DNA from 4 places in the Glutamicibacter sp. PAEs-4 genome. Region 2 is predicted to be linked to each of the others. Evidence: riboswitches for the same ligand, from Rfam matches in the RefSeq annotation. Region 2 holds a riboswitch; each other region holds the start of a gene.
The links. A riboswitch is a leader RNA that binds a small molecule or an ion and turns the genes downstream of it on or off. The one in region 2 is predicted to bind thiamine pyrophosphate.
Positions count from the first base shown of each region.

Region 1 (4,788 bases), 1.2 Mb from region 2:
CGGTGCCGACTCCGGCGTCCAGGATGACCGGCACCTGGGCCCGGGAGACGATGGTGGAAATATTGTGCGGGTTCAAGATGCCCAGGCCGGATCCGATTGGTGCGCCGGCTGGCATGATGGCCGCAACACCGGCGTCCTGGAGGCGCTGGGCAAGGGCAGGATCATCGTTGGTGTAGGCAAAGACCTGGAATCCGTCGGCGACCAGCTGTTCGGTGGCAGCGTGCAGCTCCAGCGGATCAGGCAGCAACGTGTGCTCGTCCGCAATCACTTCGAGCTTGATCCAGTTCGTTTCCAGCGCTTCGCGGGCCAGGTGCGCGGTGAGGATCGCGTCGCGGGCGGTGAAGCATCCAGCGGTATTCGGCAGCGCAATCACGTTGTTGCGCTGCAGCAAGTCATACACGTTGGACTCGCCTGCCGCCGAAAAGTGTCGGATGGCCACGGTAGTCAGTTCGGTTCCAGAGGCCTGCAATGCGCTTTCCAGGGTGGTCAGCGAACTCGCTCCCCCGGTGCCGAGGATCAAGCGCGAAGACAAGGTGCGTCCTGCAACCTGGAATGGATCGCTGTTGATGTCCAGTTCGGTGATGTTTTGCGTGTCCACGCCTAGCCTCCCTGGGCTGCGGTAACGAGTTCGATGCTGTGCCCTTCGGCCAGCGTGTAGCTGTTCCAGGCGCTGCGCGGGATGACAGCGCCATTGACCGCGGCGGCTATTCCAAGCTTGCTGCCGTCCACGGCCGCCGAGTTGCTATCCAGATCCTTGCCGATCTGCATGCTGATGAATTCGCGAAGGGTGATTCCTTCGTCCAGGTTCAGTTCCCGGGAATTGAACTTGATGCCAATGCTTTTCATGGGTGCTGCTCCGTTCGGTGGGTGGTCTGGGTTGCTGTGGCGAAGCGGTGTGGATTCACAGCCTGATGCAACGGATGGGTTTCAGAGCCGTGAATGAGATCAGCGGTGAGTGTTGCGCCCAGCGGAGCCAGCAGCACTCCGTGCCGGGAGTATCCGGTGCTAAGCACCAGGCCCGGGTCAATGCGCCCCAGCAGCGGACGGTCATCGGGAGTGGCGGGACGGGCCCGGGCAGTTGCCTCGTTCAGCGTGCAGTCGCTGATGCCGGGTATGAGCTTTCGCGCATTGTCCAGCAGCAAATGCATGGCTCCGATGTTCACTGCAGGCTGGCGGTCTTCCCGGACGCTGGCTCCGAGCACGAGGCTGCCGTCCTTTCTCGGCACGAGATACACCGGCTCCCGGTGCACGATGCCGCGGATGGTCCGGGTGATCAATGGCGGACCGGCTGGCCCCTGGATCCGGAGAATATCTCCGTAGACGGGGCGCACCGGCACCCGGTCCAGGCCGTCAATGGTGCCCAGTCCGGTGGCCACGATGGTTTGATCCGCTTCGAGGATCTTGCCCGATGCGGTGCGTACCGCGTTGGTTCGGCTCCCGTCGCCCACCAGCGCCTGCGCCCGCTCCTCGATCAGGCGGCCACGCAGGTGATCAAGCAGGATTTTGACGACTGACCGTGGGTCGACTTGGTGGTCATCTTGGCATAGGACTGCGCCTGCTATATTCGCGGCCAAGGCTGGTTCGAGTTTGCGGGCTTGGCTGGGCAAGAGCTTTTCCGCTGACAGGCCGAGGGAGGCTTGCAGTTCGGCCAGCTCATGCAGGGCTTCGCGGTCAGCCGGTTCGGCCGCGACGACGAGGGTTGAGTTCTGCAGGTAGTCCGGGCGTTGCCCGGTCACGGATTCGATGCGCTCAATGAACTTTGGATAGGCGGCATTCGAGGCGGCAAGCAGCTCGTGAAGCGGGCCATGGCCCCAGACCGTTTCAGCTGCCGGGGCCAGCATTCCGGCTGCCGCGTAGCTTGCACCTTGGCCTGGTGCTGGATCGATGAGGGTGGCAGTATGTCCCCGTGATTCCAGTTCGAACGCAACTGACAGGCCGATGATTCCGGCGCCAACAATATTCACATGCACGAGAGCACGCATCCTTCCTACGGCGGCATGACCCGCATCAGGTGTAGCGGTCGGCTCGGTGCCCTCTCAGCCTGGTCGATTCAGGCTCCCGCGGAGTACTGCGATTATAGGCATGATCCAGCTCATAAAGTCGAACTGGAGCAACCGCAGCTCCGTCATCTTCTGTGATGTACTAGTTGACATGGCATCTCATGACTTCCCCCGCGTGCTTCCCCAGGGATCTGCGTTGTCCAACACGATCATTTCGTTGGAGCAGGAGCTCTTGGAAACCAGCCAGCGCCATAGCCGAAGGCAATTGGAACGGTACTTGCATCCGCAGTTCTCCGAAGTGGGTGCCAGCGGCCGTGTCTACGATCGCGAGTCGATCATTGCCCAGCTGGCCCAGGAGCCGGAACGGGATTCCGGATCTCGGGAAGTCGGCAGCCCCGTGGCAATCCAGGTTGCCGATCAAGCGGTGCTTCTGCGCTGGAGGTTGCTATCGGGATCCGCCAGCGAGCGCAGTTCGCTGTGGATCCATGAGCAGGATCGCTGGCAGCTGTTCTTCCATCAGGGCACGCCCGCTGCGCGGCAGCTTTCTTTTGCAGAACCGAACTAGGCCGCATTAGTCGACGACGATTTCTCGGTTCGCAGGCTGCGCCAATCGGATGCCGAAGCTGTTTTCGAAGCCTTTTCCTCCAATGCCGATATGGATCGCCAAGGAGATGCCGACACTCCGGAAAAGGCCGCATCGTACGTGCGTGCCCTGATGGAGGCCGGCGAACGGCAGCAGGCTTTGGCCATCGCCTATCGAGACCGGCTGGTCGGTTTGGTCTGCGATACTGTCGATCCAGCCAATCAGAACGCATGGGTTTGGTATTGGATGAACCAGGACTACCGCGGGAGGTCTCTGGCCACTCGCGCAGTGGCTACTTTGGTGAACCACCTGTTTGGCGAGCTCGGTTTGTACCGTTTGGAACTAGGTCTTCGGGCGAACAATCCTGGATCGAAGCGTGTTGCCGAATGCAACGGGTTCCTGCGCGAGGGTGTCGAGCGCGGTAAGTTCCTGGTTGCTGGAGAACGCGTTGACGTGTACGCCTACGCGCGGTTGCGGACTGATCAGGTCCCCGACGTAGTGCCGTTGCCGTGGAGCACGCAGCCGTAGCTTGGCGGGCAACAAAAAGTCGCGGAATCCGGTTTCGGGTTCCGCGACTTTTTATCTGTCCCTCAGGTTTAGTGATATTGGCTAGATGCCTGGAGTTGATGCCGGCGGCGTCGAATCCGGGCCGTCGGTGGCCTGATTGGCCTCGATCTTTTTCAGCGTGCGAGCCGCAGCATCGCGGCCACCAAGTCCAAAGGCCAGCGCCGCGGCCAAAGCCGCGCCAATGACGATTGCACCGAAGGCCATATTGATGATCGAATCAGCGATACCCATGTACTTCAAGCCCATTGCCACGAACAACGCGATTGCCGTGTAGCGGATGATCTTTGAAGCGGTGGTGTCGCCCAAGAAACGGCCGATGACGTTGGCGATGACGAAACCTGCGGCGATAATTGCTGCGCCGAAGAGAATCTTGCCGCCCAAGGCCAGGATTTCATTGAGGATGTTGGTGATCGCCGGGAAGTTCAGCATCTGGGCCGCCATCACGCCGAAGAACAGCACGATGGCAATCTTGACGATGCCAGCGATGATTCCCGAAGCGCTCTTGCCTTCGGGAACAACACCCCATTGGGCAACAACGGAGTCGGTGCCCACCCCGTGAAGGGTTGATTCAAGCAGCTGGCCGACGAACTTGGCAATCAGAATACCGACGGCCAAGAGCACCAAGGCCATGATGACCTGCGGTATTGCGGTGAAGACAAGCTGCAGCATCTGCTGGGCAGGGTCCGAAATTGCCGCGATGCCCAAGACCTGCAGTGCCGAAATGGCAACGACGAGCAGGATCAAGGCGAAGACGATATTGGCAATGATGTCAACGATCTTCGCTTGGGACTCGCGAGACTGGACTTCGTCAACCGGTTCATCGCCTGGGGTCAATTTGCGGACCAGCCCGCTGAAGTCGACAGTTCCCAAACCGGTCTTCAGCAGCTGGCGAACGATATTGGCGATCACGTAGCCGATGAAGAAGATGAAGCCCGCACCGATGAGGTTGGGGATGAAGGCCATGACGCCGCCGAGCAGGCCCTGCACCGGCGATAGCACTTCAGATAGCGCGAATACTTGCAGGATTGCCACGAGGCCGAACAGCCAGACGATCAGTCCCGCAACCTTGCCCAGAGATTGGCCTATTTGCTCTCCGTCATTGCCCTGCTTCTGCAGGAACTTCACCCTGGTCACCAATTTGGCGGCAGCCCACCGAACGATGCGCGCGAGAAGCCACGTAATGATGAGGATGATTAGCGCGATGCCAACCTTTTGTAGCATCGACGCCCAGTCGATATTGCCTAAAACGTTCTCAGACTGCATTGCTGCTCCTTCAACGTAGGGACAATCTGACCCTACGATGAAGGTTCTCCGCTGACTAGGGCAAAGACCCGTACTGCCAGCTTGAATCGATGGACTTTCATACCCCGAATTGCGGATGCATGATTCATTCACACTGGATTCAACGTTTTTCGAACAATCAAGCCATAACGACAACTGATTCACGCAATGTTGGGAAATTCGTGTCGCGCTCGAATCCGTGAATTGCCTTGGAAGCTGTTGCGGAGTCAGCCATTGGCCATTAGCAATCTGGGATCCGCACGAAATGCATCAGGCCTGGTTGAGGACTTCGCTCTGCACTGAGGCACCTAGCTCAACGGTGCGAGAAACCGTGCAGTACTTGTCATGGGATAGCTT
Region 1 is NZ_CP195017.1:2,320,386-2,325,173, forward strand. Features, by position in the region: gene ACR9WD_RS10890 (thiazole synthase) at 1-598, opposite strand, end outside; gene thiS (sulfur carrier protein ThiS) at 601-846, opposite strand; gene thiO (glycine oxidase ThiO) at 843-1,970, opposite strand; TPP riboswitch at 1,968-2,072, opposite strand; gene ACR9WD_RS10905 (DUF4440 domain-containing protein) at 2,152-2,565, shown strand; gene ACR9WD_RS10910 (GNAT family N-acetyltransferase) at 2,602-3,111, shown strand; gene ACR9WD_RS10915 (mechanosensitive ion channel) at 3,193-4,413, opposite strand; gene ACR9WD_RS10920 (OsmC family protein) at 4,702-4,788, opposite strand, start outside.
Region 1: it holds a riboswitch for thiamine pyrophosphate, as region 2 does, so the genes downstream of both, thiO (glycine oxidase ThiO) here and thiM (hydroxyethylthiazole kinase) in region 2, are expected to answer to the same signal.

Region 2 (4,788 bases):
ATTCAGCGAGGTGGCGTTGGGCGAAATCTATTTCTGCGCGCACCACGTCGATCTCGGAGAACTTGGCCTCGGTGGCGCTCTTGCCCAGGTCTTCAGCCAGGGCCTGGACGAAGTCTTCGAGATGCTCGTCGAGCATCTTTTCCAGGGCCTTGAGCTGTTGCAGGCGGAAGCGTCGCGGATGCGTGATCCGGGTGTCAGCAGAACGCCGCAAATGGCTCAGAACTGTTGCGATGCGCGATGGATGCTCGTCCACCGGAGGTGCGGAATCGCCGACCGGTTCGGGCAACGGCGTGGAAGTAAACAGACCCATGTTTTGAGCGTACGGCAACGAGGCGGATATTCACTGATTAATTCGCGAAGGGATTCAATATGTATCAAATAGTTGATACATTAATGGCCATGAGCCAGATCCCGGCGAGCGCCATATCCATCGCTTTCGTTGGCGCAGTCATATACCTGTGGTTGCGCTCCGTGGCGCATCGGCGTGAGGCACCGGCTATCGTCCGCGCCCAGTCGCACTCATTCTGGTGCGCATTGATCGCATTCTTCGCTTCGACTTCGTGGGATCTGCCTGAGACGTGGCGCATTCCCATGAACGGGACCGATTCGAGTTCGGTTTTCGCTGCAGCTCTCTCGCCGGGAATCTGGATTCTTCTCGTTTACCTCATTGGCTTGTTCACCTGGCCCAAGGAACTCCAGCCGGTGCGCACCGCCTCACTGGAGGCGCGCACCCTGGCGACGCCGTTCCCGAAGTCCCTGGGGATTTTCGTCGCGCTGTTGCTGCTGGCCGCGGTGGGGTTGCTGTGGCCTGCTTCCCGCGTCGAAGGGAGCGTTGGCATCCCAGAGTCGGAAACCACTATGTTCGATTCTGATGGCAGCTACTCCTACACCTCTGCGGGCCCAACCGATGGCCTGCTGCCCGGAAACCAAATGCTCCCGGTCTTCATCGTGGCTCTGGCAGGTATCGTCGTGGCCGCCGGGGTGATTGCAGCAGTGATCCTGAACCGGCGCCCCTTGGCCGGCATCACCGCCGAAGACAACCAGGCCTTGCGCACGGTATGGCTCAACCGGTTGCTGCGCAATACCGGTATCGTGCTGCTGGCATTTTGCGTATCGGTGGCCAATTACTCGCAGGGCTATTCAACCGGTGGACCGTACGAGTTATTGAACTATGGCGCCCTTGCGGTGGCTCTTACGCTGTTCTTCTGGGGTCCGCGCACCACATTCTCGGCTCACTCCACCACCAGGGAACGGACCGCCTTCTCGCGCTTGCGAGATCAGCTCTTCGCATTGCAATACACCACGGCTACCCTTGCATTGCTCGCCGTTGCCATCGGCTGGTCATTCCTGCCCGTGGATGAGGAATTCCGGATGCCGACCAATGAACGAACTACGTGGATCCTGGTGCTCTTTGCCGGTGCGGCATTGCTCTACATCGTGCTCAATACGCTGTATCTGGGCTACGCCAGCAAGGTGGCTCGGCAGGCGAGTGCAGCACCAAAGCATCATGCACCCCTGCCCTTGTGGTCCTACATCGCCGCTGGCTTGCTGGTTGCCATCTGCGCTTACCTGCTATTGGATCCACCGCTGGAGACGCTGTGGGGGTTCGCTCCTCCGAACCGGGGACTAGTCATCGGGCTGTTGCTGCTGCTTGCGGCGGCGCATATGGGCTTCATCTGGTCCTGCCGCCGGGCGACTATTCCCTGGGCCGTCTCGCCAGCTGAAGAAATCTGGTATCGGCGGGTTCTGGAGCTGCGGTCGATGCGCGTTGCCACCAGCGCTGTGCTTGCCATGCTGCTGATTGGCTACGGCTTCCCTGCAGGCCTGGGGCTGTTTGCACTTCTGGTCTTCGTTGTCCCAGCGGTGATTTTCCTGGAGCGTCCTGGTACCGCGATGGTGCGTGCACAGCAGCCGACAGCAGCATCATGAGCACACAAATCAGTGTCGACCTCGCGGCGGCCACTGCACCCTACGAGCAGATCCGCTTGCAGATCGCCTCGCTGATCACCCTGGGAGAATTGCCCGCAGGCAGCAAGCTGCCCACCGTGCGCGCACTGGCCACCGACCTCGGCGTTGCTGCCGGAACGGTAGCGCGCGCCTACAAGGAACTGGAAGCCGAAGGTCTGATCACCTCCCGGCGGCGGGCCGGCACAGTGGTCAACGAACGGCTTCGGCCGGTGGATGCCAGCGAAGACCTGCTGGCCGCGGTGGATCACCTCTGGGCGCTGGCAGCCGCCCAGCAGGTCGATGCGGCCACGCTCAAGGCCTTGGTGGCGCGGCGCGAGCGTAAGTAACTTGTCCTTGGAACCGCTTGTGCGTACGCTCTATGGCAGTGACACGGGGTGTCGGAACAACCGACTGAGATGAGACCCGTTGAACCTGATCTAGTTCACGCTAGCGGAGGGATGTCGCATGGCTTTGCATGCAGTTGCCCAAGAATACCGGCAACAATCACCTTTGGTTTTCTGCCTGACCAACACCGTCGTAGCAAATTTCACCGCCAATGTCCTGCTGGCATCCGGCGCGTCCCCGGCCATGACGGATCTGCCCGGAGAGGCCGGCCCCTTCGCAAAGGCGGCTTCCGCCGTCTTGGTGAATCTGGGAACTCCGAGCACCGAGCAGCTGGCCGCCATGGAAGAAGCCGTGCAATCGGCGAGCGCAGCAGGCACCCCGTGGATCCTTGATCCGGTAGCGGTCGGCGCCCTGCCGGTGCGCACGGATTTTGCGCGGCGCATTGCCAGGCAACGCCCGGCCCTGATTCGCGGCAACGCCTCGGAAATCCTGGCACTGGCCGGACGGCAATCGGCTTCACGCGGTGTCGATGCCTTGGATGACGTCTCTGCCGCCTTGGCGGCTGGACGCGATCTGGCCCAGCAGCATGACTGCGTGGTGGCCATTTCCGGCCAGTCCGATGCCATCATCGATGCCGCGCGGACAGTCCTGGTGCACACCAACGGCATCGGCTTGACGCGGATCACCGGCGGCGGCTGCGCGCTGGGCGCGTTCTGCGCCGGCATGATTGCGGTCCACGATGACCCGTTCGAGGCCGCCATCGCGGCCCACGGCTTCTACGGGCTGGCCGCTGAAAAGGCCCTGGGAAACAGCACAGGTCCGGGCAGCTTCGCCGTCGCATTCATTGATGCGCTCTCCGCAACCGATCCAGAAGAACTTAAGACTTTGAAGCACGAGGAACTGAACCATGCATGATTACGGAGCCTACCTGGTAGCCAATACTGCCAGTTGCACCCCGCGCAGCACCCTGGAAGTGATCGAAGGCGCCGTCGCCGGAGGAATCCAGTGGATCCAGCTGCGCGCCAAGGATGAAACCGCCCGGGAATTCTTCGAGCTGGCCTGCGCGGCCGCCAAGCTCACCGAGGGCAAGGCCCAGTTGCTGATCAATGACCGCATCGACGTCTACCTCGCGGCGCGGGCTGCCGGTGCGGCCGTGAACGGCATCCATATCGGGCAGAAGGATGTGCCGGTGCAGTTGGCCCGGCAGATCATCGGCGAAGGCGTCATCGGACTGAGCGCTTCCAGCGATGAGCAACTGTCCCAGGCGAACAAGGACGCCGCGGTCATCGACTATCTCGGTGTGGGGGCCGTCCGCGCCACCCCGACGAAGAAGGACCATCCCACTCCCCTGGGCCTCGACGGCTTTGCGCGTGCCACGACGCTGGCCTCGCTGCCCTGCGTGGCAATCGGCGCCATTACCCACGAGGACGCGGCAGCCATCCGTGCCGGCGGCGGAGCGGGCATGGCAGTGGTCCGCGCCATCTGCAATGCAGAGGATCCGCAGCAGGCCAGCGCGCAGCTCGTTTCGGCATGGGAGGCCGCCAAATGAACATCTTGTCCATTGCAGGATCCGATCCTTCCGGTGGCGCCGGAATCCAGGCGGATCTGAAGGCCATTGCCGCCAACGGCGGCTACGGAATGTGCGTGATCACCGCCTTGACCGCGCAGAACACCCATGGGGTGTCCGGGGTGCAGGCGATCAGCGGCGATTTCGTCCTCGCCCAGCTTGAAGCCATCAGCGCGGATATCCGCATCGATGCAATCAAGATCGGGATGCTCGCCAACGCCGAGGTGATCCGCGCAGTCACCGGCTGGCTGGACACCGTGGATGCTCCGGTAGTCCTGGACCCGGTCATGGTGGCCACCAGCGGGGACCGCCTGCTGGATGGCGAAGCGGCGCTCGATTCGCTGCTGGACCGGGCCACGGTGATCACCCCGAACCTGCTGGAACTGGCCAGCCTGCTGCGCGAGCCGGTAGCCGCATCATGGGATGAGGTGCTGCGCCAGGCCCAGCGCCTGGCGGCCAATCACGAGGCCCTGGTGCTGGCCAAGGGCGGGCATCTGGCCGGGGCGGACTGCCCCGACGCGCTGGTAGCAGCGGACGGGGTGCTCTGCGAGCTGCACGGTGCGCGCCATGCCACCAAGAACACCCACGGCACCGGCTGCACCCTCTCCAGCGCCCTGGCCACCCGCTTCGCGGCCACCGGAGACTGGACCGCCGCTTTGGAGCAGTCCAAGGCGTATCTGTCGGCGGCAATTGCGGCGGCCGACCAGCTGCAGGTGGGCAGCGGGCACGGCCCGGTCAACCACTTCGCCGGGTTCTTCGCCGGCGCTGATCCGATGGCCGGCTGGTGGGAGGACATCGCGGACCTGCGTGCGGGCATCGACGAGCTGGCGTTCATCATGCAGCTGGCCGACGGCAGCCTGGAACGCGAGAAGTTCGAGTACTACCTGGCCCAGGACGCCCTGTACCTGCAGCGCTACGCCCAGGTGCTG
Region 2 is NZ_CP195017.1:47,762-52,549, reverse strand. Features, by position in the region: gene ACR9WD_RS00280 (aldehyde dehydrogenase family protein) at 1-310, opposite strand, end outside; gene ACR9WD_RS00275 (hypothetical protein) at 400-1,929, shown strand; gene ACR9WD_RS00270 (GntR family transcriptional regulator) at 1,926-2,294, shown strand; TPP riboswitch at 2,329-2,423, shown strand; gene thiM (hydroxyethylthiazole kinase) at 2,413-3,207, shown strand; gene thiE (thiamine phosphate synthase) at 3,200-3,841, shown strand; gene thiD (bifunctional hydroxymethylpyrimidine kinase/phosphomethylpyrimidine kinase) at 3,838-4,788, shown strand, end outside.

Region 3 (4,788 bases), 910 kb from region 2:
GCCAGCAAACCGCCCAAGGCCAGGGCCAGCGTCGATTTGCCGGCGCCGTTCTCGCCGAGAATCACCGTGGCGGTGCCCGCCTGCACTTCCATATCCACCGCCTGGGTATGCGGCGCGGTAGCCGTGCGGGCGCAGACCAGCTGCCGCGCTTCCAGCAGCATAGCTCCGGCAAGGTTCTCGGCCGGTGCCACCTGCGGAACATATCCGGGAACCCATAGCCCGGCGGCAGCCAGCTCCTGGCGCACGGGTTCTTCGGTGTACAGCTGACGCGGATCCAGGTCGTGCGCGACTCCCCCGCCCGGTTCCAGCACGATAACCCGGTCCATATGCTCTGCCCAGGCTTCGAGCCGATGCTCGACCACAACCAGCGTGGCACCGGATAGCTTCGCGGCGTTCAGCACCGCATCGCGCAACGGCCCGATGCTCTGCGGGTCCACGTTGGCGGTCGGTTCATCGAGCAGCATGAGGCCGGGTTCCATGGCCAGGATGCCAGCCAGGGCCAAGCGCTGCTTCTGCCCGCCGGAGAGCTGCTGGGTGCGGTGGTCGAAGGACAGCGCGCCCAATCCGACCGCGTCCAGCACTTCGGGGATCCGCTGGCGGATCACGCCCGGATCCATCCCGAGGTTCTCCGCTCCGAAGGCCACATCATCGGCGACCCTGCTTTGCACGACCTGGGTTTCCGGGTCCTGCTGCATCAAGCCCACCGGGTGGCTCCGGCTGAATGCATCGTTGCCATCAATCAGCAGCTGGCCGGCAAGCTGCTGATCCTCATCGGCTTCCAGCAGCCCGGCCATTGCATGCAGCAACGTCGACTTGCCGGCACCGGATGGACCGAGCAGCAGCACCTTTTCACCGGCGTGGATCTGCAGATCCAGCCCCGAGATGGCAGGTTCCTGCCGCTCCGAGTGCTGCCAGCCGAAACCAGTTGCGGTGATTGACGCTCCGCGCTGGGTCAGCGAGGCGGCATCGGAATTGGCAACTGAACTCATTTTGCGGTTTCCAGGTGTGCACGCCGGCTCGCCAGTGCGCTCAGGGCACCGGTCTTCGCCAGTCCGCGCGTGGCCAGCCAGGACAGCAGCCCGGCGATGACCAGACCGGAAACACCGGTGGCGATCACGTGGAAGATCTTCATCCCGGCGGTGTACTCGACGTAGTAGGCCAGGATGTATGCCTCGGTAATGCCGGCGAACAGGCCGGAGAACAGGCCTGCCAGAAGTGCCACGCCCAGGTTCCACTTGCGGTAGCGGAATGCCGCGAAGACCAGCTCCGCGCCCAGGCCCTGGACCAGGCCGGAGATCAGCACGGTCAACCCATAGTGCGAGCCGAGCAGCGCTTCAACCACGGCGGCCAGCAGCTCGCAGTAGAGCGCGGCGCCAGGCTTGCGGATAATCAATGCGCCGAGCACCGCGGGGAACAGCCACATGCCGGTGAGCAGCGCGGTGGCTGGAGGGAAAGCCGCGAAGGCCAGCGAAAACAGGCCGTAGCCGGCACTCCATGCCCAGAAAATGACTCCTGAAGCCACGGCGATCACCGATGCCACGACGATATCGACGACACGCCAGCCGGTACGATGCTTCGAAATTGTTTCGTTCATTGTTGGTCCTCCTGTGGAAAGGAGGGGGGATGCACGGAATGAGGGCATGCTGCGCCTATCCGCATCCGAGATGCTCGACTTCCTTCGCCGGTACTAGCCGGGGCAGGTTCGAGGGTCTGCGATCCATCGCACTCTCAGCGTCTTGCGACTTCGTAGAAGTCTGACGCTCCCCTGTCGGAATAATTACTGCTCCCCCACCATACCGCAGGTATGCTGGGCAGAGGAACGATGTGTCACGAGCTTGATCGCGAGGAAAAAATGGATAAAGTGCAGAAACTTGTCACTACCGGCATCACCGTTGGCGCGGGCATGCTCGGTGGCAAGCTGGTTGATTTCATTTGGTTGAAGGCAACCGGCAGCAAAGCGCCACGCAAGGGCACCGAGGAAGCGGCTGAAGCGTCCTTCCGCCGCGCATTGGGCTTCGCGATCGTCTCGGCCCTGGTGGCAGCGATCATGCAGACCGTGGCCGACCGCAGCGCCAACAAGGTTGTTGCCAAGTTCACCAAATAGGCTTCGGCGGCAAGCCGAGAGCGGGAGCAGTTCAGCTGAACTGCTCCCGCTCTTTTCGCATTACTTGTCCTCTGGCGCTTCGGCCTTGGACATCGGTGTTGCTCCGGTGGGCGGTGCGCCGTTGACCCTGTTGACCACAAGGCTGAGCTCATCGGAGAACAGGGTTTCCTTGGCCGCGTGCTTGGTGCGGTAGCCGGAACGGCCGATCATGTGGGCGGAAACCGGCGCTGTCAGCAGCTGCATGCCCCAAGCCAACGCGAGGACCGGGATCACCGCCCAGCTGCGCAGGTAGATGGCCAACCCGGCGAAGATCAGCAGGAAGCCGAGCACCTGCGGCTTGGTGGCCGCGTGCATGCGGGTGAGCATGTCCGGGAAGGTGAGCAAGCCGATGCCTGCGATCAAGGACATCAGGCAGCCGAGGATCAGTAGGATGGCGACGAGGATATCGAGGAAGAGTTCCATTAGGCATTCCTCTGATCCGAGACGAAGCGTGAGACGGTCACCGAGCCGATGAAGCCGAGCATGCACGCGGCAACCACGAACAGCAGGTAGTCGGTGTGCTTGTGCAGCACCATCTCCAGGCACAGGGCGGCGGAGATGATCAGCAGCATCACGTCCAGGGCAAGCACCCGGTCTAGGATTGATGGCCCCTTGGCAACCCGGATCAGGCAGGCGATGGCACCCAGCCCGAGCATGATGCCGCAGATCCAGATGACGATATCCAGCATGTTTATCCCTTCCTCGCAGCGAAGTCCGGTCCGCATTCGCTCTTGATCGCCTCGTACTCGTCACGGCTGCCGATGGCCATGATCAGCCGGCGTTCGATGTCCCGGATAGCTGCCCGTGCCGTCTCCACATCCTCCGGCGACTGGATGTCGATGTAGTGCAGGTACAGGGTCGACGAGCTGCGGTCCACGTCGATCACGAAGGATCCCGGGATCAGCGTGAGCACGTGGCCCACGGTCATCACGATCAGGTCCGAGCCGGTGCGCAGCGGGACGGCGATGATCGCGCTGCGGGTGTTCTTCCCGCGGACCATTGCCAGCCAGGCCACGTGGACGCTGGCCGCGACAACCTGACCGAGGAACCAGATGAACAGCTTCACGCAGTACCAGAGGTTGATCCGGCCCGAAAGGACCACCGGCGGCAGCGGGAACAGGTTCACGATCACCAGCGCAATGACCGCCCCGAAGATCATGTTCGCCAGCGAGAAGTCCTGCCAGAGGGCGCCCCAGACGAAGAGCAGCAGCAGCAGGAGCGGCCATTCCTGCTTGAGTGTTGCACGGTGGCGCACGCCGGAGGTATCCAGCGCATCATCGATGCGCTGGTCGCGCGGTTCAAAGTTCTTGTTCGGCATCATCCCTCCAATCAGAATGGCAAGATCGAGCTGATATATGGTTCGCGGGCGATCAGCTCAGCGGCCACCCGCTCGCAGAATTCGAAGATCGGCCCGGCAAAGACGGTCAGGGCGATGCCCGCCAGCACCAGCGAACCGGTGGCATAGCGCATGCCCCAGGGCAAGGAGTGGGCTTCCAGCTGCTTGGCCAGCTTCAAGCCCAGGCGCGGGTTCTGCGCACCGCCGGCCAGCGTCTCGTCGGCGACCTGCGTCGCTTCGGCCACCAGCTCCTGGTTGGGCACCTCGGCATCGGCGGCACGGCGCCAGAACACGCGGGCCCACACGCGGATGATCGCCAGCAGGGTCAGCAGGCTGGTCAGCAGCCCGGCGCCGATCACTACCCAGGTCAGCGGGTCGGCGTCCTGCGCGGCAGCATGCAGCAGCCCGAACTTGCCCAGGAACCCGGAGAATGGCGGGATGCCGCCAAGGTTGATGGCCGGGATGAAGAAGAGCAGGGAGAGCGCCGGGGACAGCTTGGCCAGCGAACCGAGCCGGGTGACATTCGAGCTGCCGGCACGGCGTTCGATCAGGCCCGCCACCATGAACAGCGAGGTCTGCACGATGATGTGGTGGCCGACATAGTAGATGGTCGCGGCGATGGCCAGCGGCCCGCCCACTGCCACGCCGAAGATCAGGTAGCCGATGTGGCTGGTCAGCGTGAAGGAGAGCATGCGCTTGAAGTCCGTCTGCGCCAGCGCACCGAGGATGCCGATGACCATGGTCAGCGCGGACACCACCAGCAGGCCGGCGTTGACCGAGCCGCCCGGGAAGAGCAGGGTTTCGGTGCGGACGATCGCGTAGACACCCACCTTGGTCAGCAGCCCGGCGAACACAGCGGTGACCGGTGCCGGCGCGGTCGGGTAGGAGTCCGGAAGCCACAGCGACAGCGGGAAGACCGCGGCCTTGATGCCGAAGGCGATCAGCAGCAGCACATGCAGGATAAGCTGCGGGCCCTGGCCCAATTCAGGCAGCTTCACCGCGAGGTCTGCCATGTTCACCGTGCCGGTGGCCGCGTAGATCATCGCGATGGCCATCAGGAAGATCACCGAGGAGACCACCGATACCACCACATAGGTGGTGCCTGCGCGGATGCGTTCAGCGGTGCCGCCCAGAGTCAGCAGCACATAGCTGGCGGTGAGCAGGATTTCGAATCCGACATACAGGTTGAAGAGGTCGGCTGCCAGGAAGGCGTTGGACACGCCGGCGAGCAGGATCAGGTAGGCCGGATGGAAAATCGACACCGGTCCGGGCTCATCGCCATCGGCCAGGCCCTGGCTGGTGGCGAAGA
Region 3 is NZ_CP195017.1:2,638,601-2,643,388, forward strand. Features, by position in the region: gene ACR9WD_RS12460 (ATP-binding cassette domain-containing protein) at 1-989, opposite strand, end outside; gene ACR9WD_RS12465 (ECF transporter S component) at 986-1,594, opposite strand; TPP riboswitch at 1,657-1,777, opposite strand; gene ACR9WD_RS12470 (DUF4235 domain-containing protein) at 1,853-2,104, shown strand; gene mnhG (monovalent cation/H(+) antiporter subunit G) at 2,165-2,566, opposite strand; gene ACR9WD_RS12480 (monovalent cation/H+ antiporter complex subunit F) at 2,566-2,832, opposite strand; gene ACR9WD_RS12485 (Na+/H+ antiporter subunit E) at 2,835-3,464, opposite strand; gene ACR9WD_RS12490 (Na+/H+ antiporter subunit D) at 3,473-4,788, opposite strand, start outside.
Region 3: it holds a riboswitch for thiamine pyrophosphate, as region 2 does, so the genes downstream of both, ACR9WD_RS12465 (ECF transporter S component) here and thiM (hydroxyethylthiazole kinase) in region 2, are expected to answer to the same signal.

Region 4 (4,788 bases), 1.1 Mb from region 2:
TGCCAGCAGAGCTGAGCAAGGACCAGTGGCGTGCACTGTCCAAGACCCGTATTGGCGGCGAAGCCATCGATCTCCAGCTCGACAGTGGCCGCAGCCCGCGCCGTGACGACGATGGCGACCGCGGTGGTTTCCGTGGCAGCCGTGGCGGCTACGGTGGTGGACGTGGCGGCCGTGGTGGATTCGGTGGCGGACGCAATGGCGGACGTGGCGGATTCGGCGGCGGACGCGGTGGCAAGGACCGCTACAGCGATTCGAACCGCAGCGGTGGACGTCGCGACTACTAAGCCTGCAGCGCACAGCTGAATAGCACTGGATGACGCCCTTGGGGCAAGCCGAAAGCTTGCCCCAAGGGCGTTTTCGCATGCCCGGGCTAATTACTCGGCAGGGGTCCCGACGGGGATCTCGTCCCCGAGATAGACCGTGCCCCCGCTTTCCAGGAACTGCCTGCTTTTCTGCGCCATCCCGGCCAATGCCGCCTGCGCCTCGGCCGAGCCGTATTCGTCGCGGATATCCTGGGAAATGCGCATGGAGCAGAATTTCGGCCCGCACATGGAACAGAAGTGGGCAGTCTTCGCAGGCTCGGCCGGCAGCGTCTCGTCATGGAATTCCTGCGCGGTGACCGGATCGAGGGACAACGCGAACTGGTCATTCCAGCGGAATTCGAAGCGAGCCTTGCTCAGCGCATCATCCCGTGCCGTGGCACCCGGATGCCCCTTGGCCAGATCTGCCGCGTGCGCCGCGATCTTGTAGGTGATCACCCCGGTCTTCACGTCATCCCGGTTGGGCAGCCCCAGATGCTCCTTGGGGGTGACATAGCAGAGCATCGCGGTACCGTAGCGGGCAATCTCCGTGGCGCCGATGGCGCTGGTGATGTGGTCGTAGCCCGGCGCGATATCGGTAACCAGCGGGCCCAGGGTGTAGAACGGGGCCCCGTCGCACAATTCCTGCTGGCGCTCCACATTCTCGCGCACCAGATGGAAGGGGATATGCCCCGGGCCCTCGACCATCACCTGCACATCGTACTGCCAGGCGCGCTTGGTCAGCTCGGCCAGGGTATCCAGCTCGGCGAATTGCGCTGCGTCGTTCGCATCCGCGATGGAGCCCGGGCGCAGCCCGTCGCCCAGCGAGAAGGCCACGTCGTACTGAGCGAAGATCTCGCACAGCTCATCGAAGTGGGTGTAGAGGAAATTCTCCTGGTGGTGCGCCAGGCACCATCCGGCCATGATGGAGCCGCCGCGCGAGACCATGCCAGTGACCCGGTTGGCGGTCAGCGGGATGTAGCGCAGCAGCACACCGGCATGGATGGTCATGTAATCCACGCCCTGCTCGCACTGCTCGATAACGGTGTCGCGGAAAATCTCCCAGGTCAGCTTGTTGGCTTCGCCATTGACCTTCTCCAGCGCCTGGTAGATCGGCACGGTGCCGATGGGCACGGGGGAGTTGCGGATGATCCATTCGCGGGTGGTGTGAATGTCCTCTCCGGTGGACAGGTCCATCACTGTGTCGGCACCCCATTTGGCGGCCCACTGGAGCTTGGAGACCTCTTCAGCGATGGAGCTGGTCACCGCCGAGTTGCCGATATTCGCATTGATCTTGACCAGGAACGCCTTGCCGATGATCATCGGTTCGGATTCCGGATGGTTGATGTTTGCCGGGATGATGGCTCGTCCGGCGGCGAGCTCGCTGCGCACCAGCTCGACATCGCATTCCTCGCGCAGCGCCACATAGCGCATTTCCGGGGTGATGACCCCGGCGCGCGCATAGTGCATTTGCGTCACGCGGGCTCCCCCAACGGCCCGCAGCGGAGGGGCCGAACGTCCAGCCCATTCCGCGCTGGCCGTGCCGCGGCGGACCGCTGAGCGCCCGTCGTCGTGCAGATTGCGCTCGCGGCCGGCATAGGTTTCCACATCCCCGCGCTCCCGGACCCATCGCTCGCGGAAGGGTGGCAAGCCCTGGGTCGGTTCGCTTCCCGGTCCGCTGGTGCGATACACCGACAGCGGCTCGTTGGGCTTTCCATTGGGGGAGTCTGCCAGATGGATCTGCGTGACGGGAACAGAAATTCCCGCAGATTCGCGGTAGGCAAGGGTGTGGGCAGGGTGCTGTTCAAATTGTTCCACTTGGAAACTCACTTCCTTCGCCGGCATTACCCGGACAGGTTCAACGGTCGCGGACGGCGATAGCCCGATCTCAGCCCTTGCCAGGGCACCCGTGTGGTCGCGAACAACTTAGCACGCTTGGGAGGAGGAAACGCAAATCCAGTGGTCAGAACAGTGACATCAAGTCAGGATGCGGGCACTGGCCCCGGCGGCAGGAGATAGTTTCTGGAAGCGATCAGTCTCTTGCGGCGCGAATCCGGAATCTGGGAAAAAGGGCGTGGCAGATAACTGGCGAAGCAGCGCGGGCGCAGGCTGAAGCGATGGCCGCGCGATGGGGCACTGAGAGCGGTAGATAAGCGAAAAGAGAAGCAATCTGGAACCAGATTGCTTCTCTCATTTCGAGCCCCCTGCCGGAATCGATCCGGCGACCTCGTTCTTACCAAGAACGCGCTCTACCACTGAGCTAAGGGGGCAACAGGTAAATACTTTACACAGGTTTTCGAGGTTTGCAAAATCTGCCGGGGATTTGTTGCTGACATCACAATGTTCCTAATCAAGGCGGAAATGGACGTCGGTGAACCTAGGGGGATTCTGCGCCCGCAATAGCTTGCCTTCATGCCACTGAATTCCGGTTGCCGCACGTGGTGGAGAGTTCACCCACCGGATGTCGCGCACCCAGCCGGATGTCGCGCACCCAGCCGGATGTCGCGCACCCTTCCGGACGACCCGTGGCCCTGGAGTTCGGGGGGTAGGGGGAGTGTTCTCTTCTGGAGTATTTGTGTTGGAAGATTTGCCGGCTGCCTCAAGGGAATTCGGCGCGGAACTCTATCCTGTAAGCCTGAGCGAAGCGGCGATTGACTGCGAGGGGCAACCCAGTGAGCATCGTCACCAGAACACTTTTTGTCCCAGCCTTCGTCCCTGATTGCCTTCAAGGTCTCGCTAAAACCGTTTTGACTAGCAGTTTTATGGAAATCTCCGGGCGCTTTCCAGATCGGTTTGCCGATTTTTCTTTGCCGGGAAATGCGTGTAGAGTATTTACTCGTTGCCCCCTTAGCTCAGTGGTAGAGCGCGTTCTTGGTAAGAACGAGGTCGCCGGATCGATTCCGGCAGGGGGCTCTGAGTGAGAAGCTTTCTTGGCTTCTACTGGATTGTTTCTCACTTGTGGCGGCGTAGCTCAGCTGGTTAGAGCGCACGACTCATAATCGTGAGGTCCCGGGATCGAGTCCCGGCGCCGCTACCAAATCAAAGATCCTCAGCTTCGGCTGAGGATCTTTTTTTGGTTTCCGGGTTCGAAACGGTCTTCAGCGGACCTTGAGCGCTAAAGCCATTAAGGCTTAGTTGTCGGCACACTTTTCGGGGCCTCTGGTGCTGGCTTGCTGTGCCAGCGACAGCAGTCCTTGGAAGGCCTTCGTATCGAAAGTCGCCTCGTGGCCTGCTTGGTCATTGGCATCATGGCCGTGTACTTCGGTATGCAACCGTTGCATTTGCATATCGAGTTTCGTTGCAACAGCTGCCGCATCGGCGAGCTCCTGTACCAGATGCTCTGGAACCTCGCCCTCGTACTTGTAGAAAATCTTATGTTCCAGGCTTGCCCAGAAGTCCTGGGCGATGGTGCGGATCTGCAACTCCACTACAACGTCGACAGGGCCGTCGGACAAGAAGACCGGAATTTGCACAATCGCATGAACACTTTTATAGCCGCTAGGCTTCGGGTTCTTGATGTAATCCTTGATCTGGATGACCTTCAGGTCATTTTGAGCGGTCAAGGTGTTCAGGACCTTATAGATGTCCTTGACGAAACTGCAGGTGATGCGCACACCCGCAATATCGCTGAGGTTCTCGCGTATGGCAGTAAGAGACGGTGCGATATTCCGGCGGGCAACCTTGCGCATGATGCTCTCCGGAGTTTTCACCCGGGAACTGACATGTTCGATTGGATTGTATTTGTGCAAGTACAAGAACTCTTCGCGCAAGATCGAGACCTTGGTCAGTACTTCGTCCACCGCAAACTGGTATTCCATCATGAAGCGCTGGAAATCATGGTGGAAGGCCTTCGTCAATCGCTGCAACTCAGCCGGGGAAGGGGTAGTTCCAGCAGCTGAGATTGCCACTGCACGCGTCTCGTCATCAAATGGGACAGAAATCCTGGATCACCTCAACAGATTGTGGCCCGGCCCGCGGTACGTTTCCGGTGCAGTTTCAGCCTACGGGCATCTCCTAAGAATTAGGCCAGAACCAATCGGGAATTTGTTCAGCTAACTTTCGGACTTTGTGTATCGGCCAACCTGTCCGCCGGACCTGGCCATCTGCGGTGAACTATCGTTGGGAGGGGAAACTTCAGAAAGGTCCTGATGGAATTCGCTTCAGCTACCCGGCAGCTATGCCACGGCATCAGCTTCGCAGAACATGAACCCGCCCCGATGCTCCGGCTGCGCAGCGGTGAAACCTGGGGTACCGAGTACCTGGAAGCGGGGCGTTCACTGGCCCTGGAGATCGGAGAACTGAAGTTCTGCCTGGGCTACATCACGATGAAGGCCGACGGCTCGCGCAATACGCTGCCGTGCCCCAAGAACCAGGCCCTGCGCACCGGTACCCAATGCGAGAGCTGCCGCCGGCTGGACCAGTCGAAGTTCATGCACCATTTCCACAAGACGGGCGAAGCCCCCGAAGGCCTTCGCAAGTACCTGGAACA
Region 4 is NZ_CP195017.1:2,481,185-2,485,972, reverse strand. Features, by position in the region: gene ACR9WD_RS11770 (DEAD/DEAH box helicase) at 1-284, shown strand, start outside; gene thiC (phosphomethylpyrimidine synthase ThiC) at 375-2,117, opposite strand; TPP riboswitch at 2,113-2,220, opposite strand; tRNA gene ACR9WD_RS11760 (tRNA-Thr) at 2,498-2,569, opposite strand; tRNA gene ACR9WD_RS11755 (tRNA-Thr) at 3,141-3,212, shown strand; tRNA gene ACR9WD_RS11750 (tRNA-Met) at 3,260-3,336, shown strand; gene ACR9WD_RS11745 (GTP pyrophosphokinase) at 3,431-4,207, opposite strand; gene ACR9WD_RS11740 (DUF2797 domain-containing protein) at 4,448-4,788, shown strand, end outside.
Region 4: it holds a riboswitch for thiamine pyrophosphate, as region 2 does, so the genes downstream of both, thiC (phosphomethylpyrimidine synthase ThiC) here and thiM (hydroxyethylthiazole kinase) in region 2, are expected to answer to the same signal.